Regions from separate parts of the Komagataeibacter xylinus genome, predicted to be linked through region 2. Evidence: riboswitches for the same ligand, from Rfam matches in the RefSeq annotation. Region 2 holds a riboswitch; the other holds the start of a gene.
The links. Region 2 has a riboswitch for cobalamin ahead of FMA36_RS04700 (DUF1636 domain-containing protein). Riboswitches for the same ligand answer to the same signal wherever they lie in the genome.
Positions count from the first base shown of each region.

Region 1: linked by a shared signal. The riboswitch ahead of FMA36_RS06695 (carbohydrate porin) and the one ahead of FMA36_RS04700 (DUF1636 domain-containing protein) in region 2 are both predicted to bind cobalamin.

Region 1 covers NZ_CP041348.1:1,405,196-1,420,201, forward strand. The annotation lists gene FMA36_RS06650 (hypothetical protein) at 1-672, opposite strand, end outside; gene panB (3-methyl-2-oxobutanoate hydroxymethyltransferase) at 1,117-1,947, shown strand; gene FMA36_RS06660 (MFS transporter) at 1,944-3,317, shown strand; gene FMA36_RS06665 (TonB-dependent receptor) at 3,266-5,467, opposite strand; gene phoU (phosphate signaling complex protein PhoU) at 5,752-6,456, shown strand; gene FMA36_RS06675 (response regulator) at 6,462-7,190, shown strand; gene FMA36_RS06680 (peptide deformylase) at 7,200-7,697, opposite strand; gene FMA36_RS06685 (hypothetical protein) at 7,715-8,347, opposite strand; gene FMA36_RS06690 (hypothetical protein) at 8,513-9,094, opposite strand; gene FMA36_RS19700 (hypothetical protein) at 9,179-9,304, opposite strand; gene FMA36_RS06695 (carbohydrate porin) at 9,304-10,878, opposite strand; cobalamin riboswitch at 11,073-11,300, opposite strand; gene FMA36_RS06700 (ribokinase) at 11,331-12,269, opposite strand; gene FMA36_RS06705 (EAL domain-containing protein) at 12,508-15,006, opposite strand, start outside.
Region 2 covers NZ_CP041348.1:984,476-999,481, forward strand. The annotation lists gene thiC (phosphomethylpyrimidine synthase ThiC) at 1-1,839, shown strand, start outside; gene FMA36_RS04670 (hypothetical protein) at 1,949-2,350, opposite strand; gene FMA36_RS04675 (branched-chain amino acid aminotransferase) at 2,453-3,544, opposite strand; gene FMA36_RS04680 (NADPH-dependent oxidoreductase) at 3,686-4,537, opposite strand; gene acuI (acrylyl-CoA reductase (NADPH)) at 4,854-5,843, shown strand; gene FMA36_RS04690 (CbtB domain-containing protein) at 5,990-6,211, opposite strand; gene FMA36_RS04695 (histidine phosphatase family protein) at 6,306-6,911, shown strand; cobalamin riboswitch at 6,952-7,180, shown strand; gene FMA36_RS04700 (DUF1636 domain-containing protein) at 7,329-7,718, shown strand; gene cobW (cobalamin biosynthesis protein CobW) at 7,724-8,776, shown strand; gene cobN (cobaltochelatase subunit CobN) at 8,810-12,175, shown strand; gene cobG (precorrin-3B synthase) at 12,172-13,398, shown strand; gene FMA36_RS04720 (precorrin-8X methylmutase) at 13,395-14,036, shown strand; gene FMA36_RS04725 (precorrin-2 C(20)-methyltransferase) at 14,033-14,758, shown strand; gene cobJ (precorrin-3B C(17)-methyltransferase) at 14,755-15,006, shown strand, end outside.

The sequences.
Region 1 (15,006 bases), 420 kb from region 2:
CACGATGTGGAAGTGCCGCGCATGGTGGCGGGCGGCCTGGATATGCTCCTCACGCGCCATATCCCATTCGCCAATGGCGGCGCATTCCGTCTCGATCAGGCAGTGCAGCGCGCGGGCATTGAGGCTGGCGGCGATGAAATCCGCATGGGTGATGTCGTTCCACGCCAGCGGCTGGCCGGGGCGCTGCATGGCGAAGCGGAAGCCCCGATGCCCGTCGATGCCGTACACAATGGTGGTGTTGCCGCGATAGAGCGGGTCGGTTCCGGTCACCATGATGTGGCCGCTATCGGCGCGGTGCATATAATGCTGCCATGTCATGACATCGAGCATTGTCTCGTCATCCACATGCCGTGCGGTATGGCGGTGGGCGTGCTCCATGAAATGGGGCGCCGACAGCCCTGCTACGGCGCGGGGCGAGAAGTCGACCTGCCACCACACGCACGCCTTGAGCAGGTGAAAGGCCAGCGAATCACGCAGTTGCGCCAGCGCGTCATCCTCGGTGGCGAGGCTGTCGCGTTCGGCATCGCACAGGGCTTTTACGGCCTGGAAGCGGTTGGCAAGCAGGTCAAGCTGCCGTGCTACGGGCTGCCAGGGGTCGAAATAGCTTACCAGGCATTCAGGGCGGGAATGCTGCAGATGCCAGGCAGCCAGGGCGGTACGTGCTTCACGCATCGGGCGGTCCTTGAAGTATCTGTGGCCAGAACGGTTGGTTGCTGGTGGTGGGGCGGGCAGGATGGGCCTGCACCGCACGGAACCATGCGCCACAGTGGATGGGGGCTGGTCACATGGGCAGTACGGCATGTGCCTTGTTATGGGGGTGAGGCTTGCATGATGGGTCGTTGGATGCCGTATTGATGCATATCATAGGCATATTATGTGATAATAGTAATTAATATCACATTAAATCCAGGACAGGTTTCTCGCCGGCTGCACGGATGGGTCTCTTTCAGTTGTGTAAGCTAACGGCGTGGTGAGCGCGGTGGTTCTCCCCCTGAAATTGCGCGCACCCGCCTCTGGCGCCACGCCACCACGCCAGCGGGGGATTTGCCAAGACCGATGGGCTGCAATATCCAGATATCATCGTAACGCAACGGATATGGCAGGAAAATGGCAGGCATGGGCAAGGGCGAACAGCCCCGGCGACGGACCATCCGCGATGTGCGCAAGGGTGTTGAGCCCGGTGTATGGCTTACGGCCTATACCGCGCCCATGGCCCGCAGGCTCGATCCGCATGTTGATGTGATGCTGGTGGGGGATTCGCTGGGCATGGTGGTGTACGGCATGCCCGATACGCTGGCCGTGAGCATGGACATGATGATTGCCCACGGCGCTGCCGTGGTCCGCGCCTCGCAGCGTGCGCTGGTGGTGGTGGACATGCCCTTTGGCTCCTATCAGGAATCACCGCAGCAGGCCTTTCGCAACGCTGCCCGCCTCATGGCTGAAACCGGCTGCGGCGCGGTCAAGCTTGAGGGCGGGGCGGAAATGGCCGAAACCGTGCGTTTTCTGGCCGAGCGCTGCATTCCCGTATGCGGGCATGTGGGGCTGATGCCGCAGGCGGTCAACGCCACGGGCGGCTTTCGCACGCAGGGGCGTGACGAGGCGCAGGCGCGCAAGGTGCGTGATGATGCCCATGCCATTGCAGGCGCGGGCGCCTTTGCCGTGGTGCTCGAGGGCACGGTCGAATCCGTCTCGCGCGAGATCGTGGCCGCCGTGCCGGTGCCGGTGATCGGCATCGGGGCCTCGCCTGCGTGCGATGGGCAGGTGCTGGTGGTTGATGACATGCTGGGCGTGTTCGGCACGGACACCCCGCGCTTCGTGCGCCGTTACGCCGATGTGGGCGATGTGATTGACGGCGCAGTGGCCCGGTATGCCGAGGATGTGCGCACCCGTAGCTTTCCGGGGCCGGAAGAATGTTTTGGCACCCGCCGCGCGGTAACGCCGGGTTGACGCGCCCGCCCGCGCCGGTGCCGCCTCCTCCCGCCCTCCGCGTGGGGCTGAAGGAGATCGTGGCATTTGGGGCGGGCGATGCGGGGTTCAACATCATCTGGGGGCTGATGCTCAGCTACCTGGCGTATTTCTATACCGATATCTGCTTTTTCCCCGCCCGCATGGTGGGGTTCATGCTGCTTGCCGCGCGTGCGGCCAGCCTCGTGACCGACCCGGCCGTGGGGCTGTGGATCGACCGCAGGCCCACGGGCCATCAGGCCCTGCCTTTGCTGCGTGGCGGGCTTGTGCCGTTCATGGTGCTGGTGGTGCTGACCTTCGTGCCGCTGCCGCGCGGCTGGCCCGTCGTGGCGCGCGGGCTGTGCGCGGGTGTGGCCTATATGGCGCTTTGCGTGAGCTATGGGGTGGTCAATACCGCCTATGGGGTCATGACCAGCCTGATTTCATCCGATCCCGCCATCCGCCTGCGCCTGGCTACGAGCCGCATGGTGGGGGCTACGCTTGGCGGGCTTGTGGTCAGCATGGTCACCCTGCCTGCCGTGGATTTTCTGGGCCACGGCAACCGGCAGGCGGGCTTTGCCCTGTTCATGATGGTGGTGGCCTGCGTGGTGGGGGCGCTGGTGTGGCTGCCCGCGCGGTTGTGCCACGAGCGCGTGGCGACAGATGGGGGCGATGTGGCGCCCCGGCAGCTCGTTATGTCGCTGCTGGCCAACCGGGCTTGGCGGCGGCTGACGGGGGCCATGCTGCTGACCATGCTGGGCAGCACCTTCCTGTTCGGCGCGCTGGTCTATGATGTGCGCTACGTGCTGCATGCGGGCGACCACATGGCGGGGTGGCTGCTGGGCATGATGAGCCTGACGGTGCTGGCCGGATGCGGGCTCTCCCTGCCTTTATGCGCATGGTGGGGGCCGGGCGTGGTCATGCGCCGTGGCACGGTGGCGGCGGGGGGCATCCTGCTGCTGGCCTATGGGCTGCCCGCGCGGCTGGATGTAACCGGGGCGGGGCTGGCGCTGTTCGGGCTGTGCGTGGGCGTGTGCAATCCGGCCTGCTTCACCCTGCTGGCGCACGCCATGCGGCATGAAGGAGGGGCTTGCGGCCTGCACGCGGTGGGGCTGGGCTGGGCGCTCAATTCCATGGCGTCAAAAATGGCGTTTGATATTGGCGGCAGCCTGCTGGCGGGCGTGCTGGCGGCGGCGGGTCTGGTCAGTGGCACTGCCGGGCAGACGGCGCAGGCGCAGGCGGGCATCCATGCGGGCTGTCTGCTGGTGCCCGCCGTGCTGTACCTGCTGGCGGGCGGGATCGTGCTGCGCGGCCTTGGAGTTCAGAACCCCGTGGCGGCGGTAAACAGCACCGCAAGCCCGCCGCCCACGTAATATTGCGGCCCGTCGGCTTTTGTCAGCGTGGGGGTGGCCACGCCTGAGAGGTAATGCTGGTTGGTGATGTTGATGAAATTCATGCGGAATTCGGGGTGCGAGAGAAAGGCATGGTCATCCATGCGGTAACCAATGGCGAGGTTGCCCGTGGTGTGGTCGGGCATGCGCTCGTCATTCATGAAGGTTGAATACTGCCGCCCGGTATAATGTACCGAGGCCATGCCGAAGAAATGCCCGTCATCATAGCTCAGCCCCGCCGATGCCTGGAGTGTGGGGCTTTCCACCGCCGTTTTGCCACGGGTTGCCAGCATGCCGGTGGCGGAGGGAATGTCACTGTCGATGGTCGCATGCAGGTACTCGCCCGACAGGTAGGGGGCTAAATGGTGCCACGGCTTGAGCCCGATTTCCACATCCACCCCGCGCGAGGTCTGGCCGCCCCCATTGATGGTGGAATCGACCTGTGCGCCATTCACGTTGAGCAGGGTCTGGATTTCGCGGTTGGTGAAATCATAGTTGAACAGCGTCAGGCTGCCCACGATCAGGTCGCCATTGTAGCGGTAGCCGAGTTCCTCCGACACGGAATATTCGTTTTTGAGCTGCGTCGTGATGCCGCTTGCGGTCACGCCTCCAAACAGCGCGCTTTCATCAGGCGTGCGGAAATTGGTGGTGGTGTTGAAAAACACCATATGCCGTGGCGTGATCTGGTAGCGGATGGCGATGCGCGGCAGCGGTGTGGCGCTGTTGCTGCCCGCCGCCGTCTGCACGCCGCCCGATGTGGTGGTGCCGGTGCGGTCCAGCATCACTTCCTTGAAGCCCACATCCACCATCAGCTTCCTGTGCAGGAAATGCATCCTGTCGCCGATATAGAGCGCGTTGGTCTGCGAGATCATGTGGTAGCTGCCTGCATCGATCTGCTGGCCGCTGCCGTCGAGCAGGGTGCGGCTGATGCGGTCCACCCAGATATCGGGCGCATAGCCCTGTGCGTTGACAGCGGTGAAGGGCTGGTGCTCGCTGTCATCGGAGTAGTCGTACCAGTAGCCGAATACGAGGTCATGGTTGCCAAGCTGCCAGTCGAGTGTGGCGTTGAAGCCCGAGCGGTAGCTGGTCTGGGTCCAGTTCGAGCGCACCACCGTGCCTGCATCCGCCCCGCCTGAAAGCCCGGCATCGCCCAGCGTCGTGCCGCCGGGGTCGTTGCCGTAGCTCCACTGCGCATAGGGCGTGACCTTGAGGTGCAGCCCGCGCGCCAGCGTAAAGCGGGCGGGTGCGGCAAGGTAGGCAATGCGCTCGGGCTGGCGGTAAAGCGCCCAGTAATCGGTGCCGCCTGCGGCGTTGTTCGGGTTGTAGGTGGCGGCGAGGTTGTTGGCCGCGCCATGCACGCCCTGGGCCTGCCAGTCGGTTTTGTCGACCGGCGGGTAGTAGCTGGCCACCATCGTGTTCCATGTGCCGATCAGCGAGACCCGGTTGCCCTGCCCCCATTCGCGCAGGAACTTGAAGTCGATATGCTGGCGCTCGTCATGGCCCGGCCCGCGCCAGTTATCGGTATAGCCATGCGAGTAGGACACGAAGCCCCGCAGGCCGGTATGCCCGATCTGCCCGGTTTCAAGCCGCAGGAACTGGCGGTTGGTGTTGTAGGAACCGTAGGATACATCGGCATATCCTCCCGCCCGCATGGAGGGGTCGCGGAAGGTCATGCTCATCAGCCCGCCCGCCGCGTTGAGCACGGGGGAGTCGAGGTCCGCCGAGCCTTGCGCAAGCGAGACGCTCTGGTAATTCTCGGTATCGGCAAACTGGCCGGGGTAGCCGTTGTAATAGGCAATATCGTTGAGCGGCATGCCTTCGAGCACATAGCCCAGCGAGTCTCCGCCCAGTCCGCGCACGCTGATATTGGTCTGCGGCGAAAAGCCCAGCGGGTCGGATGAGGAAACATTGGCCCCTGGCAGCAGGCTGACCATGTCGAACGCCGTGGCACTCGGCGCCTGCTTGCGCATGAAATCGGTGCCGATGGTACTGACCGATTTTGCCGCATCCTCCACCTTGATCAGCCCGCCACCGGGTTCGGTGCCCACTACGCGCTGGCTGGTTACGGTCAGCCTTTCTACCTTGCCCGGGGCGGGCGGTTTTGTCGTGGTGGTGTCATCAGCTGCCGCCATGCCCGGCCCGAGGCCGAGCAGGGCGCTGAGGGCGGCTGTCAGCACATGCAGGCGGCCGGCGGAGGCGGCAGGGAACACAACGGGGCGGCATGGCGGGCACGGCATGGGGGCGTTCCTGAAAAATATCTTTTTATTTCATTATTCTGTCTCATCCGGGTGGGATATGACATCGTCTTGAACAAATCAGGGACCGATATAGTATAGTCCCGTAAGGCATCGTAAGCCCCGTTATCGGGCGGATCGTGCATCATTGCGCGGGCAGGCAGGCAAAAAGGTTGCGGGTGGTGGGACAGGAATCAGCACATATCGTACGCAGTTACGAGCAGGAACTCGAGCAGTTGCGCTCCATGATGGCGCGCATGGGTGGACTGGTGGAACGCCAGACCTCGCAGGCCGTTGCCGCCATTGCCGACCGTGACGAGAACGCCGCCGGCATCGCCGCCGACCTCGACCCGCAGGTCGATGCGCTCGAGCGCGACGTGGAGGCGATGGTGATCCGCATCCTCGCCCTGCGCTCGCCCGTGGCGGGTGACCTGCGCGAGGTGGTCTCCGCCCTCAAGATTACCGGCGACATGGAACGCATCGGCGATTGCGCCGCCTCCATCGCGCGGCGTTCGCTGCGGGCGGAACTGGTGGCCTCGCGCATCTCGCTCAGCGGCCTGCGCAGCATGGGCCGCCTGGTGCAGGACAACCTGCGCCGCGCGATTGATGCCATGAGCCAGCGCAACCCCGACCTTGCGCGTGAGGTGTGGCAGTCCGATACGGCAGTGGATGAACTCTACAACGCCATGTTCCGCGAACTCGTGACCTACATGATGGAAGACCCGCGCAATATCGGGCCGTGCACCCACCTGCTGTTCATTGCCAAGAACCTCGAACGCATTGGCGACCACGCCACCAACATTGCCGAGCGCGTGTACTACACCGCCACCGGCGAGATCCTGCCCGTGGTGCGCCCGCGTGGCGGGTTCTCAGGACAGGGAAGCTAAAGCCCGTGCAGGCTGACCAACCGCTCCGCATCCTTGTTGCGGAAGATGATGCCGCCCTGTCCGTCATGCTTACCTATAACCTCGAGGCAGCGGGGCATACGGTCATGCCGGTCGATAACGGGCTTGATGCCCTGACCGGGGTGACCAGCTGGAAACCCGACCTCGTGCTGCTTGACTGGATGATGCCCGGCCTGTCGGGGGTCGATCTGTGCCGCAGGCTGCGCATGGCGGCGGCCACGCGCTACCTGCCCATCATCATGCTTACTGCACGTGGCGAGGAGCGGGATTCGATTCACGCGCTCGATACCGGGGCGGATGACTACCTCGTCAAGCCCTGCGGCATGGACGTGCTGCATGCCCGCGTGCGCGCGGTGATGCGGCGCAGTGCCGGGCGCGGGGCTGCGGCTGCCGCCGTGGCGGAGGGGGATGTCCTGACCTTTGCCGATGTCACGATCGACCATGGGGGCCGCCGCGTGTCACGCGCGGGCAGCACCATTGCGCTGGGGCCGACCGAATACCGTATCCTGCTGCATCTCATGCGTCATCCGCGCCGGGTGTTCTCACGCGCTGAAATTCTGGCGGCTGCGTGGGATGACCGCATTCACGTGGAAGAACGCACGGTGGATGTGCATATCCGCCGCCTGCGGCTGGCACTCAACGCCACGGGCGGGGCGGACCTGATCCGCACCGTGCGCTCAAGCGGCTACATGCTCGATGATGGCCAGGCGGATTGATGGAAACTTTTATCCCCGCTCCAGCCTGGCATACCGCCTGAGCGCGCGCTCGCGCCGCAGGCGTGACAGCCGCCGGGTCCAGAACAGGCCGTTGGTCTGGTCGATCTCGTGTTGCAGGCAGACGCCCAGAAGGCCATCGGCCTCGTCCTCCGCCACGGTGCCATCAGGGCGGTCATAGCGCACCCGCACGCGGGCAGGCCGGATGACAGGCGCGTGGATGCCCGGCATGGACAGGCTGCCTTCTTCCATCGTGGCGGTCTCATCAGCGTGCCAGATGATCTCGGGGTTGGCATAGACATGCGCGCCCGCGCCATCATGCAGGTCGATCACCACCAGCCGCAGGGGCTGGCCCACATGGCTTGCGGTAATGCCCAGGCCCGGTGCCGCGCGCAGGGTGTCGAGCAGGTCGCGGGCCAGTTGAGCCGTTTCGGCGCTGGTGGCGTCAACGGGGCGGGCGACCTGTTCGAGGCAGGCATGCGGGTAGCGGATGATCGGCACGATGGCCATGGCGGATGTTCCGGGCTTCAGTAAAGGAAGGGACCGTTATCATCCGCGTTGAGGTTGGTGTAGTAGGGAATGTAGAAATTCAGGCCAAACGGGCTGTAGGTATGTTCCACGCCCGAGACGGGGCGCAGCGGCTTGACGTTATGCTCGGCGAGGCAGTCGTACAGCGTCTCGCGCAGGTGGTCGGTTTCCTTGTCCGATTTCGGGGCGCCATAGAACAGGTCATGCGCGTAGGGTTTGCAGGCCTGCGGGGTGTGTTCGTAATAATTGGCGTAACGGTCCTGCTGGTTGCGGGCGATATCGGCATCCGACATCCACTGGTGGGTTGCAGCCGTGGTGCTCCACAGGGCTTTCCAGTCCGTATGCATGTGCGACAGGCGGGCGATGGCTACGCCCGCTTCGCGCGTGCCATCGCCGCGCACGAGGTTGCCATGGCAGGCGAGCACCTGCACGTGGTCGTTATAGACCGAACTCTTGACCGTGCCCCCCTCGAAACGGATTGCGGGCGAGGCCGTGGGCGCGCCCTGGTTTGCAGTGCGCACGATGGCCGCGGTGATGGCGGGCTGGCTGCAGTAATTGACCATGGGGCGGGGTGCATGCTGCGCGCAGGCGGCCATGGCGAGCGGAAGGCATAAAGCAACAAGACGGCGCAACGGTTTTTTCCTTTTTGGTGGGGCGCGCACACCCGTCATGAGGCGGGTCGTTCGGGCCGGAACATCAAGGCTGCATATAATGCAAAAAGAAGGCGTGAAACTGTTTTTGCCTGATGGCTGCGATGTTTTTTTAAGGCAGCTACGCGCCAGCGCAGGCCGGCGGCATCACGTCGCGTATTTCCGGCCACCGGGTTTGGGTGGGGTGAAGAACCATTTTACCAGCCCGAGGAAACCACGGCGCTTGCGCTGTCTGGGCCTGCTGCGTGCAAAGGTGGGATTATAGCGCATGGTCATGCTGGCATAGTCATAGACAATGCACACCGGCGTGGCGGGGCGGGCATACAGGTCATATGTCGCGCAATGGATCATGCTGCACACATCATAGGTCCGCCCGCCCTGTTGCCTGCCTGCGGGGGCGCCCGCGCCCAGAACCTCATAATCCTCAAGGTCACGCAGCACGATGTAATCGGGCTGCATGATGTGCGTGATGGCCTTTACGCCCAGCCTGCCAGCAAGTTCATGGATGGGATCATCAAAATCATGCAGGGGATAGCGTTTGGCATCGCCGATGTTCCGGTACAGGGTCGTGCCATCATATTCCAGCTTAAGCTGGATGATGTTGCAGATATCGAGCAGGATGAAGGTGGTCCTGCCCTTGGGGTTGGTGGGGGAACATTCCAGCCATCGGTTATTTGCCACCGTGCGCATGATGGTCCGGACATCATCAAACCTGTCGTAGTAAGACATGGATTCCTCCCCTGTTGTTTATAGGGCGGGGGGAGGACGTAACAATAATACAAATTTTCAATGCGGCCCTGTGCTTTTGCGCTTTTACCGGGGCGTATCGTTGCGGGCGCGGGGGGCATTGGGCCGTCCGGGTGCCAGGAGCAGCACCATAAGCAGCAGCACGACCGCGCCCGACCAGCCCCGCCTGCACGGGGTGGCGGAGCTGCCCATCAGAACGTAATGTTGCTGTGCAGGCCAAAAATGGCCTCGTTGCCCACGCGGCGGTTATAGCTCACGCCATAATCCGGCACGCCGCCCGAGGGGTTCCATACGTACTGGAAGTCAGGCTGCATCACCATCCATGGCGTGACCTGCGCCTGATAGGTCAGTTCAAGGTGGTTTTCATTGCCCTGCACGGGGGTGTAGGCGCTCAGGGCCGAGTTGCGGTCGAACTGCCGCTCGCCCGAGCTTGCCCGGCCAATGCCCCAGCCCAGCCCGATCGTGTCATTGTCGCGGCCCCTGAACGGGGCCTTGAGGTTCAGGCCCGCATCAATGGCGAAGCTGATCAGGTTGCGATCCCCGCTATTGCCGGTGGCGCGCACGAACAGCCCCAGTGACCGGGCTGACTTGAGCGAGGGCCGCCAGAGCATCTGGTCGATGATGCCGTACACCATCCAGTTGCCCCGGTCCCAGCGCGGAATGCCGGTGGTGTCATTCGGGCTGCCAAGCGCCTGGCCCAGATTGTTGTAGCGGTAATCGGCGAACTTCGCGGTATCGTAATAGCCGCCCAGCTTGTACACGCCCGGCAGGCCGGGGTTTTTGGTCACGTTCGTCATATCGGCGGGCTGGGGGTTGATCGCGTATTGCAGCTCGGTGATAAGCAGCGCGCCGGTGCCCATGTTGAAGTTGGTGCCGTTGGCGCCGTTATAGGTCTGGCTGGTTGGATCGGAATTATAGCCGCTGGCGGAACCGGTAGCCTGCTGGATGGGGGTTGAATTGTACCGGTTGCCGGGCGGGTTGTCGTCCGCTGCGGCAAACATGAAGGTGAACTTCTCGCTCGGCCGGTAGCGGATGCGGATGGCGGGTGAGGAGAGCGGCCATGACGGCCCGCCGCCATACAGGTTGACCGAGGGCGCCATGGGCCAGCCAAAGTTGGCGTTGAGGTAGAGCGAGGCGTAATCGCTGATCAGGAACTCGGTATCAAGATCCTGCTGGCCGATCTTCACATCCAGTTTGCCCTTGAGGAAGGACTGCTGGTACCACAGCTCGAACAGCCGGGTGGAGCGGTCGGCCTCGAACCCGCTGACAGGGTTGAAGTTGGCCAGATGATCCTGCGAGATCGAGCGCCCGCGTGTCTGCAGCGCGCTGACATTGAACAGCCCGCCCTTGAGGCCGAACAGCTTTTCGGTATCCACGGTAAGCGTGGGCATGGTCACGCCATCATAGGCAGGCCCGGTGCCTGAGCCACTGGAGCCATCATTGCTGGAAGGCGAGCCGCCGGTGCCGTTACCCCAGACTTCATCAACTTCCTGAATGTCGAAGCTGATGCCGTGTTTGTACAGCCACGGCCGCGCGCCCCACATATTGCCCAGCAGGTTGCCGCTGGTATCCAATTTGTCGCCATCGCCTGCGGCTTTTTCTTCCGCATCAGCCGTGGCGCGTTCAGAATCGCGCACCGTGGCGGGGTCGATCTGCACGATCAGCGGCGTGGAATTGCCCAGGCGGGCACGGTCCTGCGCAATCTGGGTCTGGGCGTGGGCTACGGTGCAGCAGGTGCCGCTCAGGGCGCCCGACAGCAGCAGCATGTGCGACAGGGATTGCCGACGCGGGAGGAGAATATGCAATTTCATGGTGGAAACATCCCGTCAGGATGGGTCTGGCGCCCTGGCGCCAGAAAATGACAGGCCGCAGAAGAGGCCCGTCGCTGCTACGGCATACGGGATGTCAGGTCGGAGGACGCATGGTCTCATATCCATCTCCGGTCAGGCCCGCCCGGCGATATCGTTAAAGGACAATGGCAGGTCTCCTGACTTGCGGGTCATTGCACTCCATCTCCCTTCCCGGCCGGAGCCAGTGGTTGCCGTTGGTATGGCACCAGATGAAGCACTCTCCGCCTACAGTTGCGGGTACAGTTGCCGACTGCGCCCCCGGGCCTGATTACCCTGCCGGAGCTTACGGCATTCCCTTTTTCACCCGTTTGCACGGGACCATTGACTTGTCGGGCAGGACTATACCGTGCGCGGATCAATGCGCAAGCTCAGCCCGGCTGTGCATCCAGCAGGGTGGCGACTTCATCTGCCGTGGGCGCGGCCTCGGCGGCTCCTGCGCGCGTGGTGGCCAGCGCGCCGCAGCCTGCAGCAAAACGCACGGCTTCGGGCATATCCGCTCCGCGCGCCAGCGCCGTGGCCAGACCGGCGTTGAAGCAGTCACCCGCTGCCACCGTGTCGATTGCCTTGACGCGGAAGGGCGGCACAAATCCCCGTGCCGCCGGGGTGGACCACACCACGCCCCGATGCCCCAGCTTGATGATGACCGTATGCGTGCCGCGTGCGTGCAGGATACGGGCGGCGGCCAGGGATGTGGCCTCATCGGTGGGGGTGATGCCGGTCAGGGCCTGTGTTTCGATCTCGTTGGGGGTAATGATGCTGGCCATGGCGTACAGCGCCGCGGGCAGTCCGGTATCCGGCACGGGGGCGGGGTCGAGCATGACGGGTATGCCACGCCCGTGTGCCGTGCGTGCCATGGCCAGCACAAGCTGCGGGTCCATTTCCATCTGCAGCATGAGCATCGCGGCATTGTCCAGCACCGGGGCAAGGATTGCGGCGCACTGGCCGCCATGTGCCATGTTGGCACCGCCATCGACAAGGATCTGGTTCTGGCCTGCATGGTTGATGGTAATGAAGGCGCGCCCGGTTCCCGCTGTTGCATCGGCCATCAGGCAGCGCGTATTTACGCCGGCTTCAGCCAGGGTGGCGCGTGCCATCTCTGCCAGCATGTCCTGCCCGGTCCAGCCTGCAAGGGCCACGTCCTGGTCCAGCCGTGCTACGGCAATGGCCTGGTTGGCTCCCTTGCCACCCAGCCCGGTGCTGGAGGCATGCACATGCAGCGTCTCGCCCGGCCGGGCAAAACGCGCGACATGCACGACAAAATCAATATTCGTGCTGCCAGTGACGGCAATGGCGGACGGCTTTGACATGCTGGCCCCTGTGGTGGTGAATGCGGGGGCACAGACATACCAGCATGCCCATGGAATGTGGGGCAAAACATGCAGAAGTTCTGGTGAAGTTGTTTTCAAAGCAGAGCGAAAAAACAGCCAGCCTGTCACACTGACGGCAATTTTCCCGCCCCGTGCCATCTTTTGCAGGACATCATTGCCCCGACTGGGTTTTCTGAAAAACCCTTCGCCCGGAACATTCCTGTGTTTTCAGGTCATGTCAGGCAACCGGCACGCTTTCCGCCCGGCGTTCCCTGATCCATGTATCAAGGGCTGCGGTATCCATCGGGCGGCCAAAGTAATAGCCCTGTATCACATCGCAATCGATGTTGCGCAGCTGGGCGCACTGGGCGGCATCTTCCACCCCTTCGGCCACCACGGTCATGCCCAGAGTGTGGCCGATGCGGATGATGGCGGTCACCACCTGCCGCACGTTGCCGGTGCTGCCAAAGCCGTTCATGAAGCTGCGGTCGATCTTGACCTCGCTTATGGGCAGGCTGGCAAGGTTGGACAGGCTGGAATACCCGGTGCCGAAATCATCCATCGACAGGCCGATGCCCAGTTCGCGGATGGCCCGGGCGGTTGCCACCGTCTGCTCGAAGTTCTCGATCATGGCGGTCTCGGTCAGTTCCACGATCAGGCGTTCGGGTGGCACGTTGGTCTCGTGCAGGATGGTGGCAAGCTGCGCCACGAGTTCGGGGTCCTGAAACTGGATGGCCGATACATTGACCGATACGGTGGGCACACGAATGCCGCGGGCGATCCACTGCGCCATCTGCGTGCATGCCGCGCGTAGAGACCATACGCCAATGGCGCCGATCTGCCCCGTTTCCTCCGCCACGGGAATGAACCGCCCCGGCGAGACCATGCCCAGCGCCGCATCGTTCCAGCGTGAGAGTGCCTCCACGCCATGCAGTTCACCCGTGCTCAGGTCCACCTGCGGCTGGTAGACAAGGGTCAGCCGGTTATCGGCAATGGCCTCGCGCAGGGCGGAGGCGAGGATGATGTGATCTTCCGCCTGCCGGTTCATGGAGGGGTGGAAGAAGCGGTAGCAGCACCGCCCCGCCTTCTTGGCCTGCGCCAGCGCGGTATAGGCCTGGCGCAGCGTTTCCTCCACCGCCTGCCCGTCCTGGTGGGTGCTGATGCCGATGCTGCCCGAAATGTTGATGGGAATGCCATCGACCGTAAACGGCTCTTCAAGCGTGTGGAGGATACGCTCGGCCAGATGCGTGATGTTGGTGGCATCCTGCGTGGTCAGCACCACGAATTCATCGCCCTCCGTGCGCACCAGCACGTCGCGCCCCACAATGCCGTGGCGCAGGCGCCCCGCGAGTTCGAGCAGCATCTGGTCGGCCCGGCCCTGCCCAAGCGCCTGCACGATCTTGCGGAAACGGTCGAGGTCGATGACCATGATGCTCAGCGCCGTGGCAGGCGGCCGGGCCACGAGTTCGTTGAGGCGGCGGTTGAGCCACAGGCGGTTGGGCAGGCTGGTCAGCCGGTCGGTATAGGACAGGCGGATGATGGATTCACGGCTGCGCTGCTGCTCGATGGCCAGCATGGCCAGATGCACGCAGGCATTGACAATGCGCCGGTGCCACGCCCCCGGCTGGCCGGGCGTGCGGAAATAGAGCGAGAAGCTGCCCGCCACATCCCCATTGCGCAAGATGATGGGCACCGCCCACTCCGCCGCCAGCGCGTGCTCCGCCACGACCGCGCGCAAGGCGGGCCAGCGGTCTTCTGCCGCAAGGTCGGGCACTACCACTTCATGCGCGGTTGCGATGGCCGTGCCGCATGCGCCGCCCGCGGTGCTGGCCTCCAGCCCCTCGAACGCCTGCAGCACGGGCAGGGGCATGGCGCCATGGCCGCCGGCATGCAGCACGCCGCCGGTGCTGAGCATGACCACGGCCATGCAGTCCGGCGCGATCAGTTCGATGCGGCGGCACATGAAATCAAGCATCTCGCGCAGCGAGAACTGGTCCGTCAGCGCCTCGACCACGTCACGCTGCAGGTTGCGCAACTGCCGGTCATGCGTGATGTCGTGGATGATGATGATGATATCGGCCAGCGTGCCGTCATCCCCGTAATGCGGCGTGACCGCGCAGCGCAGCCACAGCGCCACGCCCTGCGGGCCACGGGCCTGCACATCCACCTCGAAACCGGTGCGGCGGGCAAGATGCGCGCGCAACTGGCGCAGGGTGCCGATATCGTTTTCCGCCCCTGCCAGCAGCGTGCCGAAAGGGGCGCCATGCAGCGCGTTGCGCTCCACGCCGAGCATGGTGGCGATGGCCGCATTGGCGTGGGTGATGCGGTACTGCGCATCAAGCACCACAATGCCCCGGTCGGTCGCCTGCACGATCATGGCGCTGATCTCGGCCTGCTCGCGCGCCAGTTCTTCATGCGTTCGGTCATGCAGGGCGATCAGTTCATAGGGCACGCCATCCCATTCCACGTTTTCACGGTACAGGCGCACGGGCAGGCCCAGCCCGTCCCTGCGGCGCAGCGTGGTGCAGTGTGATGGCGTGGCCCCTTGTTCTGGCAGGTCTGGCGTGGTGGCTGCATCCGCACTCGGCAGCATGCCCTTGGTAAACAAGCGGCCCAGACGGGTGGCGGCGAGTTCGGTCGCGCTGTAGCCGGTCATGGCGCAGGCGCGTGCGTTGCCATAGAGCACATGGCCCGCGCTGTCCGCCATCATCAGTGCCAGTGGCAGTTTCTCCAGAAG
Region 2 (15,006 bases):
ACTACCGTCGCTTCGCCTTCATCTCCCGACCATGTCACCACCGGCCCCATCATGGGGTCCGTCAAGGTCTGGTCATCGCCCGAGGGGCATGCGGATATCCGCGTGCCGTTCCGCGAAATCGCGCTCGAACCCAGCGCCAACGAGCCGCCGGTGCGCGTGTATGACACCTCCGGCCCCTATACCGACACCAATGCCCATATCGACGTGCGCCAGGGGCTTAAACCCGTCCGCGCGCCATGGATCGTAACCCGCGGCCTGCCCGCGGTCAGGCCGCGCGCCGTGCGGCCGGAAGATAATGGCTTTGCCAGGGGCGAAAATCTGGTCCCCGCCTGCCCCGCGCCGCATGTAGTGCATGAGGGCCGTCCGGGCCAGATGGTGACGCAATACGAGTTCGCGCGCGCAGGCATCATCACGCAGGAGATGATCTACGCCGCCCACCGCGAGAACCTCGGCCGCGCCACCATGGTCGAGGGCGCTGAAGAGCGCCGTGCCGATGGCGAGGATTTTGGCGCTGACATTCCCGCCTTTGTTACCCCTGAGTTCGTGCGATCAGAGATCGCGGCAGGCCGGGCCATCCTGCCCGCCAACATCAACCACCCCGAGCTTGAGCCGATGGTGATCGGGCGCAACTTCCTGGTGAAGGTCAACGCCAATATCGGCAATTCCGCCGTGACCTCATCGGTTGCGGAGGAAGTGGAGAAGATGGTCTGGTCCATCCGCTGGGGTGCGGATACGGTGATGGACCTCTCGACAGGCCGCAACATCCACAACATCCGCGACTGGATCCTGCGCAACGCGCCGGTGCCCATTGGCACGGTGCCGCTCTATCAGGCGCTGGAAAAGGTGGGCGGCGTGCCCGAGGACCTGACATGGGAAATCTTCCGCGACACGCTGATCGAACAGGCCGAACAGGGCGTGGACTACTTCACCATCCACGCCGGCGTGCGCCTGAGCCATGTGCCGCTGACCGTCAACCGCGTGACCGGCATCGTCTCGCGTGGCGGCTCGATCATGGCCGGGTGGTGCCTGCACCATCACCGCGAAAGCTTCCTGTATGAGCATTTCGAGGAAATATGCGACATCATGCGCCGTTATGATGTCTCGTTCTCGCTCGGTGATGGCCTGCGCCCCGGCTCGATTGCCGATGCGAATGACGCCGCCCAGTTTGCCGAACTTGAAACGCTGGGCGAACTGACAAAAATTGCCTGGGCCAAGGGCTGCCAGGTGATGATCGAGGGGCCGGGCCATGTGCCCATGCACAAGATCAAGGTAAACGTGGAAAAGCAGCTGCGCGAGTGCGGCGAGGCCCCGTTCTACACGCTTGGCCCGCTCACGACCGATATCGCGCCGGGTTACGACCACATCACATCGGGCATCGGGGCCGCCATGATCGGGTGGTTCGGCACTGCCATGCTGTGTTATGTCACGCCCAAGGAACATCTCGGCCTGCCCGACCGCAATGACGTGAAGGTGGGCGTGGTAACCTACCGCATCGCAGCCCACGCCGCCGATCTGGCCAAGGGGCACCCGGCGGCACGCATCCGTGATGATGCCATCAGCCGCGCGCGATTCGACTTCCGCTGGAATGACCAGTTCAAGCTCTCGCTCGACCCGGATACGGCGTGTTCATACCACGATGAAACGCTGCCGCGCGAGGCGCACAAGAACGCGCATTTCTGCTCCATGTGCGGCCCCAAATTCTGCTCCATGCGCATCAGCCACGACCTCAAGGCCAATGCCGAGCGCATGGCCGGGCTGGAGCAGAAAAAGGAAGAGTTCCGCAACAACGGCAACCGGATCTATGTGCCGGTGGATGAGGTCGCGACCCCTGCGGAATAAAACAGAAGTTTTGGGTGAAGCTTTTTTCAAAAAGCTTGAGAAGAACGCCGCCTTTTTGAAAAAAGGCGGCACCCAAAAACTTTTATCCGTGTTTTAATTAAGGAAGGCGTTAACGGGAGGCCACCACCGCCTCGCGCTGCACGGCCACCGCTGCGCCACCATCCCTGCGGATCATGAGAAAGCGCCCGGACCACGATCCTTCAATCCGCCACGTTCCCTCGATTTCAGTGCTATCGGCATTCAGCCTGCCCGCATACAGCACGACATGCTGGCGCGGACCGCCCTCATAGGTTTTGGTAAAACGCACCTCGGCTGCGTGGCGCATGCCACGTACGGTCGAGACAAAACATTCCGCCCCGGCCTGACCTGAGGCCGGGCGCTCCGTTACCGTGCCACCCATGGCGCCACCGGCCTCGAACAGGGAGGCGGAGAAAAACTCCGGCGGCAACGTGCGCGGGTAGCTGAACTGGCCATCCCACTGCCCCGTCACATCAAACCTGTTTACAGCCATTGCGATCTCCCCGCCCCTGAACTGCCTGCCACAAAATAAAACGGGCCATGCCTTACAGCATGACCCGCCTTTTTTCCATTTTCCTGCCTTGCGGGAGGGAAATCAGATCACCTTTTCCACCCAGCCATGGGTATCAGGCGCCGTGCCGCGCTGGATGCCGATCAGGGCATTGCGCAGCTTGGCCGTGACCGGGCCAATGCCCGCGCCATCACCAATCACCGCCTCGCCCTTGTGGCCACGGAAGCGCCCGATGGGCGAGACCACCGCCGCCGTGCCGCAGGCAAACACTTCCTTCAGGCGGCCCGAGGCCGCATCGGCATAAAGCTGGTCAATGGCGTAGGGCTCCTCACGCACGGTCAGGCCCATCTCACGCGCAAGGGTGAGCAGCGAATCGCGGGTGATGCCGCGCAGGATGGTGCCGGTCAGCGGCGGGGTGGCAACCGTGCCATCATCGAACACGAAGAACACGTTCATGCCGCCCATTTCCTCGATCCAGCGGCGCTCCACCGCATCAAGGAACAGCACCTGCGCGCAGCCATGGCCCTTGGCTTCCTGCTGGGCCAGCAGGCTTGCGGCATAGTTGCCGCCGCACTTGGCCTCGCCCGTGCCACCGGGAGCGGCGCGACAGAAATCAGACACCCACACGCTCACCGCTTCCGCACCGAAATAGGCGCCCACGGGCGAGGCAATGACCATGAACAGGTATTCCGACGCAGGCTTGACGCCGAGGAACGTCTCGCTCGCAATCATGTAGGGGCGGATGTACAGGCTCTCATCAGGCTTGCCCGGCACCCATGCATGGTCCACGCGCACGAGCTGGCGCACGGCCTCGACAAACACGTCCTCCGGCAGTTCGGCCATGGCAAGGCGCTCGGCCGATTTGCGGAAACGCGCGGCATTGGCCTGCGGGCGGAACAGGGTAATGCCGCCTTCCGCCGTGCGGTAGGCTTTCATGCCCTCGAATATTTCCTGCGCGTAGTGCAGCACGGCCGCCGCCGGGTCGAGAGTCAACGGCGCATAAGGCTGTACGCGGGCATCATGCCATCCCCTGCCTTCCTGGTAGCGGATCACGACCATGTTGTCGGTAAAGACACGCCCGAAACCGGGATTGGCCAGAATTTCCGCCCGTCGCTCGGGCGAGACCGGGGTCGCGGTGGGTGAAAGCGTGAAGGGAAGGGAAGTGGCGCTGTCCATAGCCGTTATTTCTCTTTCATCATGGCGCTGGCGCGCCATACGGAGCGCGCCCCTGCCCGCCTCAAGCTGCGGGCAACCGCACCAGAAGTTCACCAGAACATTGCGCCGGTCAACCCCGCCCCGTGCGCATGACCCCTGCTTTTACGCCTTGCCCAGCACAAAACCCAAAGCGCGCAGGGCAGCAGGCAGGTGCTCGCGGCCATGGAGTGCGCCCACATCCCCCATTCGCGCCACCACGCCCTCGCTCCAGCCCCGCGCACCCGCGCGGCTGGCCTCAAGGCAGGCGTCATAAGCCTTTATGCTGGCTTCATCGCTGGCAGTAGCGGGGTTGTAGCGTTCCTCATGCAGCACCATAGCCTGCGGCAGGCGCGGCTTGATGGCGGTGGGCTGCGCGCGGTCGGGGTAGCCCACGCTCATGCCAAACAGCGCGAACGTTCCGGGCGGCAGGCCGAGCTCGGCGGCAATGGCCTCGGGCTGGTTGCGCACGGCACCCACGTACACGATCCCCAGCCCGTAGGATTCAAACGTCGCCGCCGCATTCTGCCCGGCCAGCGCCGTATCCACCACGCCGCCCAGAAATGTATCGAGGCAGTCCAGCCCCGGCAGTGCCCGGCCCTGCGCCTGCCCCACATGCTCGAGCCGCGACAGGTCCACCACCCACGCCAGGAACAGCGGCGCCTGCGCGATGAAAGCCTGATCGCCCGCTATTTTGGCCAGCCGGGCACGGCGCGCGGGGTCGCGCACGGCAATTACGCTCCATGCCTGCAGGTTGCATGAGCTCGAGGCCGACTGGGCTGCGGCAATCGCCGCCTCCACCACGCCTTCGGGCAGGGGTGCGGGGCTGAAATGCCGCACGGAACGATGCGCCATGAGGCTGCGCGCCACCGGGCTTTCGGGCAGCGGCTGCGCCGGCGGTTTCGTGCCATAACGGGCCTGCCACAGCGCATTCATGGAGGACTGGGCGGAAAAGGAAGAAACGGTACTGCTGGACATAGGCATGCCTCCTGCCTGTGCAATGCTGGCTGAAAAAGCAGCACACCACAGCGCAACAGCCACAGCTAGCGGGGCGATATCACACCTGCCCTGCACATTTTCATGCCGCGGGCCGGCCCAGGAGGGCAGTACGCCCGCCCACCGTTTGCGCATGGCCCGATTTTTTGAAAATATCTTTCCAGATCAGTTATTTATTTCAGCACGCCCATCACGTTCATGCGAAATCACACGGGTTTAAATAGGAAGAAACACCCCAAGAGAGCATGAAGGCCACAGCACGCACCCTGTTTCAATAATAAGCAAGGAACCCGTTCGCATGTTCGAGGCCCTCATGATCCGCCAGGCCGATGGCGAGACCACCACCCGGCTGGAACAGGTCGACCCCGCAAGCCTGCCACAGGGCGATGTGACGGTTGAAGTCGCGCAGTCGAGCCTGAACTACAAGGATGCGCTGGCCGTGACGCACGGCACGCCGGTGGTGCGGCATTTTCCCATGATTCCGGGCATCGACCTTGCGGGCCGCGTTCTCCACTCCGATGACCCGGTCTTCCGCCCCGGCGATCAGGTTCTGGCCACCGGCTGGGGGCTGGGAGAAAAGCACTGGGGCGGCATGGCCGGCATGGCCCGCCTGCCGGGGCGGTGGCTGCTACCGCACCCTGCAGGCCTGTCGGGGCGGCAGGTGATGGGAATCGGCACGGCAGGCTTTACGGCCATGCTGTGCGTGATGGCGCTGGAAGATGGCGGGCTGACGCCTGCCTCCGGCCCCATCATCGTAAGCGGTGCGGGCGGCGGCGTGGGCGGCATGGCCGTAATGCTGCTGGCACAATTAGGCTATCAGGTGGTGGCGGTGACCGGGCGGGCGCAGCTTCAGGCCTATCTGATCAGCCTCGGTGCGGCTGAAGTGCTGCCGCGCGAGGCGCTGGCCCCCACTGGCAAACCGCTGGAAAAGGCGCGCTGGGCAGGCGGAATCGATGTGGTGGGGGGCGAGGTTCTGGCCACGATGTGCGCCTCCATTACGCAGGGCGGCACGGTGGCGGCCTGCGGGCTGGCAGGCGACATGGCCCTGCCGCTGACGGTGGCCCCTTTCATTTTACGCAATGTGCGCCTGCAGGGAATCGACAGCGTCATGTGCCCCCGCCCGCGCCGCATGACGGCATGGGCGCGGCTGGCGCGTGACATCGACCCCACACGACTGGACAGCATGCTGCATGACGCAACACTGGCCGAGGTGCCTGCCCTCGCGCCGCGGCTGCTGGCAGGGCATATAAGAGGGCGGACAGTCGTCCACCTCACTGATTCAAAATAATAAAAGTTTTTGGCGAAGCTTTTTTCAAAAAGCTTCGAAAAACGCTGCCTTTTTGAAAGAAGGCAGCAGGCAATAAAAAACGGCAGGCGCGAGGGGCGCATGCCGTTCTTCACATCAGGCCATGCAGGGCAGTTGCCCTGCGCCCCTTAGTGGCAGGGGAAGCCAAGCAGATGGCGGCCATCATGCACGAATTCATGCACGTAATGACCGGAAATGAGCGATGTCGCCCCCTGCTCCGCGCCCACGAAGTAGATCAGCAGCGAGGCCAGAACCAGCCCGAACACACCCCACGGCAGCAGGTCGCGCACCGGAATGGCAACCGGCGGGGCGGCAATATTGGCGGACAGGACGGATGTGTCTTGGCTCATGCTGAAAAAACTCCATGGATCATGCTCGACCCGGAGCAGTATGGCATGACAGGGCTGCATGCAATGCCCATGCCGTGTTACCGGATCAGCGGCCATGGTTTCAAAATTGCCCAGCAAGGTCAATCATCCATTGCTCGCCCCACCCTTTCGGGCCACGCAGGGCAGCATGAACCAGACGCTGACCTGCATCGCCCTGCCCGCGCCCGATGAGTTACGCCGCGGCGTCATACCCGTGCGCGATGCCACCCCCGCCCTGCCCGCAGGCTTCATGGACCACCTGCCCCCGGCCGACCGCCTTTTTGTGCCACCCGCCCTGAGCAGAGCCATCGGGGCCGATGCATGTGAAGCCGTGCCCGCCCTGAATGCCGCCGATATGGGCACGTGGCATGGGCTTTCGCTCAAGGCTCTGCCTGCGGCCGACCTGGCCCGCTGGGTGGAAGACGACAGCTTTGCCCCGCCGGGGGGTGAAAGCCGGGACTCGCTGCTAAGCCGCGCAGGTACCTGGCTGGCCGCATGCCCCAAAACGCCAGCACGCATGCTGGTGCTGGCCGATGCCACGGTTGCCCGTGCCCTTGCCATCGCGGCCCTTGGGGGGGATGGCGCCATGATGGCGCGGCTGGACATCGCCCCCCTGACCCGCACGGTACTGACCCGCCACACCACCTGGCGGCTGGCCACAAGCGGCGCGCCCCTGCCCTGAAAACAAGCCGCGCTTTTTTTGACAGCGCGGCCCGCAATCGGCTAGATCCGCCGCTGATGGTTCCCCCAACAGGGAGAATAGGGAAGACGGTGCGCCTGATGGCAATTCCGTCGCTGCCCCCGCAACTGTAGGTGGTCGAATCCGGCCCGGTGCCCGCACCGGCCCCGCCACTGGCCCCATAAGGGCCGGGAAGGCTGTCGGATATTGAGGGTGTGCCCGCCACGCCCTTCGCCACAAGCCAGGAGACCTGCCATCCCCGCCCGTGCGGGATAGATGACCGTTTCGATCGCATGGCTGGCGGGGTGCCCGGCACGCGACTGGCCACCACCTGGCAACGCTGCTGCCGGGCGGGGCATGACCGCGCACCCCGCTTTTCCTGCCGCCCGCGCGGCAGCGCCGCGAAAGGGCACGGACCAGATGACTACTTCCCCCCCGCCACAAACGCCTGCCGTGCACCTGCATGTGTGCGTGACCTGCCGCAGGGGCCTGCCTGCATCCGATAACCCGCAGGGCCGCCAGCTGCACGATGCCATGCAGGCACTGGCCAAAGGCAATTCCAGCATTGTGGTGCATGAGGTCGCCTGCCTTGCCGCGTGCAACGATGGCTGCACCGCCGTGATCGCCACACCGGGTAAATGGGGCTGGCTGCTCGCCAATCTTGGACCGGAAAAGGCAGGTGACCTGCTGACCTATATCGACGCCTATGCCGCATCGGCCAAAGGCACCGTCATGCCATCGCGCAGGCCCGCAAGCCTGTCGGACATGGTGCGCGGCCGCTTTCCCGCATCCCTCTTTTCCGGAGTCTGAGTGCCATGAACATCTCCGCCACGGCCCGCGCCAAGGTGCCCGTTACCGTCATCACCGGCTTTCTGGGCGCGGGCAAGACCACGCTGCTGCGCCACGTTCTGGCCAATGCCAAGGGCAAACGCATTGCCATCGTGGTCAATGAATTCGGCACGCTGGGCATTGATGGCGACACGCTGCGCGCCTGCGGCGTGGAAGGCTGCACGGACGAAGATATCGTCGAACTGACCAATGGCTGCCTGTGCTGCACCGTGGCCGACGACTTCCTGCCCACCATGGAAGCCCTGCTCGACCGCGCGACCCCGCCCGACCATATCGTGATCGAGACCTCCGGCCTCGCCCTGCCCAAGCCGCTGCTGAAGGCCTTTGGCTGGCCCACCATCCGCACGCGCATGACGGTTGATGGCGTGGTGACCGTGGTCGACGGCCCCGCCGTGGAAGCAGGCCGCTTTGCCGATGACCCCGAGGAAGTCGCCCGCCAGCAGGCCGCCGACCCCTCGCTCGACCACGACAACCCGCTTGCCGAGGTGTACGAGGACCAGCTCCTGTGCGCCGACCTGATCGTGCTCAACAAGACCGACCTCATGACACCTGCACAGGCCGATGCGGTCGAGACCGAGATCCGCGCCGAGATCCCGCGCGCGGTCAAGGTGGTGCGCGCCACCGATGGCGAGGTTGATCCCGCCGTGCTGCTTGGCCTTGATGCGGCGGCGGAAGATGACCTCGCCGCCCGCCCCTCCCACCACGATGCCGAGGGTGGCGAGCACGAGCATGATGATTTCGAGAGCTTCGTGCTGCCCATCCCCGAGCAGGACAGCGTGGAAGGATTCATAACCCGGCTGAAGAAACTGGCCGAACAGCACGACATCCTGCGCATGAAGGGCTACGCCACCGTGCACGGCAAGGCCATGCGGCTGGCGGTGCAGGGGGTTGGCAGCCGCTTTCGCCACCAGTTCGACCAGCCCGTGCCCAAGGATGGCCCGCGTACGGGCAACCTTGTGGTGATCGGCCAGAAGGGCATGGACCAGGCTGCCATTGCAGCGGCGCTGGCACAGGCGTAAGGCACGGGCAAACGGCACACGGGGAGCCGCATCATGCACCTGCTGGCACGCGAGGTCCGCACGCTCGACGAAGCCGATCAGGCCGAAGACCTCGGTCACGCACCGGCCGATATCGTGTTCCTGTCCTTTTCGGACAGCGACCTGCTGTGCCTCAACGCCGCCCACGCGGCAGGTGCCGCCCCCGATGCCAGCCTGCGCACCGCAACGCTTGCGCGCCTGCGCCACCCCATGTCGATCGACCTGTACGTAGCCGACACCATCATGGAGTCGCGCTGCGTGGTGGTGCGGCTGCTCGGCGGCCTGGAATACTGGCGCTACGGGGTGGAGGAACTCGGCCGCGCCTGCCAGCAGGCCGGCATTCCACTGGTGCTGCTGGCAGGCGACGGGCGCGATGACCCGCGCCTTGCCGAACGCTCCACCGTGCCCCAACCCCTCCGCGCCCGTCTTGATGCCCTGTTGCGCACGGGCGGAACCACCAACACCGCCACCGCCCTGCGGCTCATGGCCCATATTGCCGGGCGCGGGCCGGATGATGGCGCAGGCCCCGAACCCCTGCCGCCTGCGGGCGTGCTGCATGCAGCCAACCCGGCCCTGCCGCTGCGCGCCATGGTGGTGTTCTACCGCGCCCATCTGCTGGCCGCCGATATCGCTCCCATCACGGCACTTGCCGCTGAACTGGAGCAGCACGGCATGGGGGCGGAGCTTGTTTATGTCACGTCCCTCAAGAACCCGGAATCGGCGGCTTTTGTGACGGCACGGCTGGCGGATGCGCCGCCGGATATCATCATAAACGCCACCTTCTTTTCCGCGCGCGCGGGAGCGGACAGCCACTCTCCGCTCGACATGGCAGGTGTGCCGGTGCTGCAGGTGCAGCAGCCCGGCATTCCCCACGCGCTGTGGCGCGACAGCGTGCGCGGCCTGTCGCAGGCGGACCTTGCCATGCAGGTGGTGCTGCCCGAACTCGATGGCCGCATGCCCGCCTTCCCCATCTCCTTCAAGGAGGACACAACCCCCGGCCTGCCCGCACGCCACGAGCCCTACACACAGGGCATTGCGCTGACCGCCGCCCGCGCGCTGGGCTGGGCGCGGCTGGGGCATAAGCTGCCTGGCCAGCGGCGGGTCGGCATCATCCTGTCCGACTATCCCGGCGCGCAGGGTGCCCCCACTGGGCAGGCGGCGCATGCCGTGGGGCTGGACAGTTTTGCAAGCCTTGAACACATCCTGAGCCTGCTTCACGCCGCAGGCTACGACACGGGTGACATACCCACGGCGGACCAACTAACACACGCACTGGCCCGCGCCCCTGCCACGCCTTTTGTTTCGGTTGCGACCTATCACCAGTGGCTCGAGACCCTGCCGCAGGCCCTGCGCGACCAGCTTGCCGCCTGCTGGGGGGCGCCGGAGGATGATCCCGCCGTGCATGACGGCGCGTTCCACCTGCGTCACCTGCACGCAGGCCATATCCTGATGGCGCTGCAACCCGACCGGGGCACGACAACCGACCGCCATGGCGGCTACCACGACCCCGACACCCCGCCGCGCCACGCCTATGTGGCCTTCTACCTGTGGTTGCGCCATGGGTGCGGGCTTGATGCCATGGTGCATCTGGGCACGCATGGCACGCTGGAATGGCTGCCGGGCAAGGCGGCGGCGCCTTCGGCTGACTGCTGGCCCCCGGTGCTGGTGGCGGGGCTGCCGGTGATCTATCCCTTCATCGTCAACAACCCCGGCGAGGCGGCAGCCGCGCGGCGCAGGCTGGGAGCGGTGACCATCGGGCACATGACGCCGCCCATCGTGGCCGTGAACAGCGCAGGCGCCGATACGGGCGAACTCGAACGCCTGATTGATGAATATGCCGCAGCCGACGGGCTCGACCGAAGGCGGGGCGCCATCCTGCGCGGCGAGATCCTGCAACGCGCGGATGATCTTGGCCTGCTTGATGAAGGCGGCATTGCCCGCGCCGATAACGAGGATGAAGCCCTCGCCCGGCTCGATGCCTATCTGTGCGATGTAAAGGACCTCCAGATCCGCGACGGGCTGCATGTCTTTGGCCGCCCCCCCACCCGGACAGGGGAACTGGCCCAGGCCATCGCCCGCGCCTGCGGCCAGGACGCGCCCGCTGACCTGCCCGCCCGCCTGCACGCCTGCGGCGCGGCGGAGGCTGCCGCCCTGCTGGCAGCCCTTGATGGGCGGTTCGTGCCAGCAGGCCCGGCAGGTGCGCCCACCCGTGGCCGGGCCGACGTGCTGCCCACGGGGCGCAACCTTTATGCCATGGACCCCCGCGCCATCCCCACCCGCTCCGCACTGGTGCTGGCCGAGCGCACGGCGGCGCTGTTGCTGGAGGAACACCTGCAGGATCAGGGCGAGCCGCTGCGCACGCTGGTCATCGACCTGTGGGGCTCGGCCAGCCTGCGCACCGGCGGCGAGGATCTGGCCCTTGCCCTGCTGCTGATGGGCGTGAAACCCGTATGGGATAATGCCTCGGGGCGCGTGAGCGGCATCGAGGTCATTCCCATGGCCGCACTCGACCGCCCGCGCGTGGATGTGACACTGCGCCTGTCGGGGCTGTTCCGCGATGCATTCCCCGGCCAGATCGCACTCTTCGAGCAGGCGGTCCAGACCATTGCCGCCCGCACTTTCGAGGCCCCCGACCTCAATCCGCTGGCCGCCAGCACCGAAGGGCTTGAAGGCGCAGCACGGCATGCCGCCACGGCACGCATGTTTGGCGCGGCGCCGGGCAGCTACGGCACGGGGGTGGAAGATGTGCTGGCCAGCGGCCAGTGGCGCGAACGCGGCACGCTGGGACAGGCCTGGCTTGATGGCTCGGCCTGGACCTATGGCGGCGGACGCGAAGGCCTCAAAGCGCCTGACATCCTTGCCGGGCGCATGGCGCAGGCGGGCGTGCTGCTGCATGTGCACGACCATGCCGAGACCGACATCCTTGAAAGCGTGGACATGGCCACGCATGAGGGCGGCATGGCGGCCGCCGCCCACCTGCTGGGCAACGCGCCCCGCCTCGTGCATGGCGACACATCCCGCCCCGATGCCCCCCGCCTGCGCGGCACGGCGCAGGAGGTGGCCCGCGTGGTGCGCGGGCGGCTGGCCAACCCCGCCTGGCTTGCGGGCATGCGCCGCCATGGCTACCGGGGGGCGAGCGAGATCGCGCGTGGCGTAGAGGCGCTGCACGGTTTTGCCGCCACCGTGCCCGCACGCTTCGACCGGCAGTTCGACCTCGCCTTCAGTCACCTGCTTGATGACCCGGAGATGGACGCCTTCCTGCTCCAGGCCAACCCCGATGCCCATGCCGCCATCCGCCGCCTGATGGCCGATGCCCTGCGCCGCGACCTGTGGCAACCACGCAGCAACAGTGCTGGCATGCTGCTGGACCCCGCGCCATGACCACAGCCCCTTCCGTGCGCGGCTGGTGCCCCGGCCTGCACACCCCCATGGAGGCCGCCGATGGCTGGCTGGTGCGCGTGCGCCCGCCGCTCGGCCGCCTGTCCGCCGCGCAGGCCCGCATTGTGGCCCGTGCCGCCCGCGTGCATGGCAACGGGCTGATCGAACTGACCAGCCGGGGCAACCTTCAACTGCGTGGCCTGACACCACGCAGCGCCCGCGCCTTTGCCCGCGACATGGCCGAAGCGGGCCTTGCCAGCACGGACGCCGCAACCGAGGCAAGGCGCGGCCTGCTGCTCTCGCCGCTGGCTGGCATTGACCCTGACGCCGCACCCGATGCCCCCGCCATCATGCAGGCACTCGATGCCGCCCTGGCCGGAGCCGCGAGCCTGCGCGGCCTGCCCGCCAAGTTCGTCATTGCGGTGGAATGCGGGGGATACATGCCCGCAGGCACGCTGCGGGCTGATATCGTCGTGCGTGCGCAAGGGACTGGCTGGCTGGTGGTGTGCGGCGCGCGCGCCCTGCCCTGCCCTGCCGCCGCCATCGCCCCCACAGTGCTTGCGCTGGCACACGCATTGGCGGCCTCCGGTGGCCGCCCCCTGCGTGATCCGGCCCTTGGCACGCAGGCATTTGCCCACCTTGGCCTGCTTGAGGCCACACAGGCAGCCCCCCCAGCCGCGCATAACATTCCCTGCCTTGCTGGCCCCCTGCCCGGCCACGCCATGGGTGCCGTACTGCCCCCCGGCCCGATGGAGGCTGACCTGCTCGACGCCGTGGCGCAATGGAGCATGCAGGCGGGCAACGGCCACATGCGCATTACCCCCCTGCGCCGCGCGATCGTGTTTGAAGACTGCGCCACGGCCCCACCCCTGCCCGGCCTGATCACGCATGCGGATGATCCGCGCCTGCGCATCAGCGCATGCATCGGCGCGCGCGGCTGTGCCTGTGCCGCGCGTGACGTGATTGCCGATGCTACCCTTCTGGCCCCCGCCTTGCCTGCGCGGGCTACGCTGCATGTATCGGGCTGCCCCAAGGGCTGCGCCCATCCGGGGCCAGCCGACATCACGCTGGTGGCACAGGTGGATGGCTATGGCCTGTGCCCGCATGGCCGGGCGGCTGATACGCCTGTAGACAACGGGCTTTCGCTGGCACAGATACAGCACATCGTGCGGGACTGGCCCCGCAACCTGACCACGCCACGGAACGGGAGAACCCAACCGGCATGACCGCGCAAACGGAACCGTACGACTACATTCACGACGGGGCGGCGATCTATGCCCGTTCCTTTGCCATCATCCGTGAAGAAGCCGATCTGAGCGGCCTGAGTGAGGCCGAAGCCCGCGTGGTGGTGCGCATCATCCACGCCTGCGGCATGGTGGATGTGGCCAAGGCCGTGCGCATGTCGCCCGATTTCGTGGCCAGCGCGCAGGCGGCCCTAAAGGCGGGCAAGCCCATACTGTGCGATGCCAACATGGTGGCCCATGGTGTGACCCGCGCACGCCTGCCGGCCGATAACCCGGTCATCTGCACCCTGCGCGACCCGCGCACGCCCGAGATTGCAAAACGCATCGGCAATACCCGCTCGGCCGCCGCGATGGACCTGTGGGGGGATGATCTGGCCGGTGCCGTCGTGGCTATTGGCAATGCGCCGACCGCCCTGTTCCACCTGCTGGAGATGATCCGTGCGGGCGCGCCCCGCCCGGCAGCCGTGATCGGCATGCCGGTGGGCTTTGTGGGTGCCGCCGAATCGAAGGAGGCACTGGCCGCGTTTGGTGACCTGCCCTTCATCATCGTGCGCGGCAGGCTTGGCGGCAGCGCCATGGCGGCGGCCACCGTCAACGCGCTGGCGAGTGACACGGAATGAGTGCCGGCCGTCTGTCCATTCTCGGCATGGGCCCGGGTGACCCCGAACTCATGACAATCAAGGCCGCGCGCCTGCTGCGTGAAAGCCCGGTGGTGGGCTGGTTCTGTCGCCACGACCGCCCCGGCCATGCCCGCCAGATTGCAGGCGACATGATTGGCCCCGACGCCACCACGCTGCGCTTCGCCTACCCCTTCACCACCGAAATTTCGGTCAGCGACCCGGCTTATCTGATGCGCATGGGCCAGTTCTATGATGAATGCGCGGCACAGGTCGCAACGCACCTTGCGGCGGGCCAGGATGTGGCACTGCTGTGCGAGGGCGATCCGTTCCTGTTCGGCTCGGCCATGTATGTGTTCGACCGGCTGCATGAGCGTTTTGAAAGCACGGTAGTGCCCGGCATCACCGCCATGAGCGGCTGCTGGTCAGCAGCCCGGCGCCCCATGGTGCATGGTGATGACGTGCTGTGCGTCATCCCCGGCACGCTGGATGAAGAGGCGCTGGTGACGTGGCTGGAAAAAGCCGATGCCGCCGTCATCATGAAGCTGGGCCGCAACCTTGCAAAAGTGCGCACCGCCCTGCGCCGCACGGGGCGCGAGGCGCGCGCGATCTATGTGGAACGCGCCAGCCAGCCCACCCAGCGCTGCCTGAAACTGACCGAGATGACCGGGCCTGCCCCCTATTTCTCCATCATTCTCGTGCCGGGCCGGGAGGGCGCACGATGAGTGGCCGCATCTTCGTCGTGGGCCTTGGCCCGGGTGTTGCAAACCAGCGCACGCCCCAGGCCGATGCCGCGCTCGTGCAGGCCACCGACCTGATCGGCTACGCGCCTTATGTCGCCCGCGTGCAGGCAGGCCCGGAGGTGGTGCGCCATGCCAGTGACAACCGCGTGGAGCTTGAACGCGCACAGCATGCCATTGAGCTTGCGCTGGCGGGGCGCACGGTTGCGGTCGTGTCGGGCGGCGATGCGGGC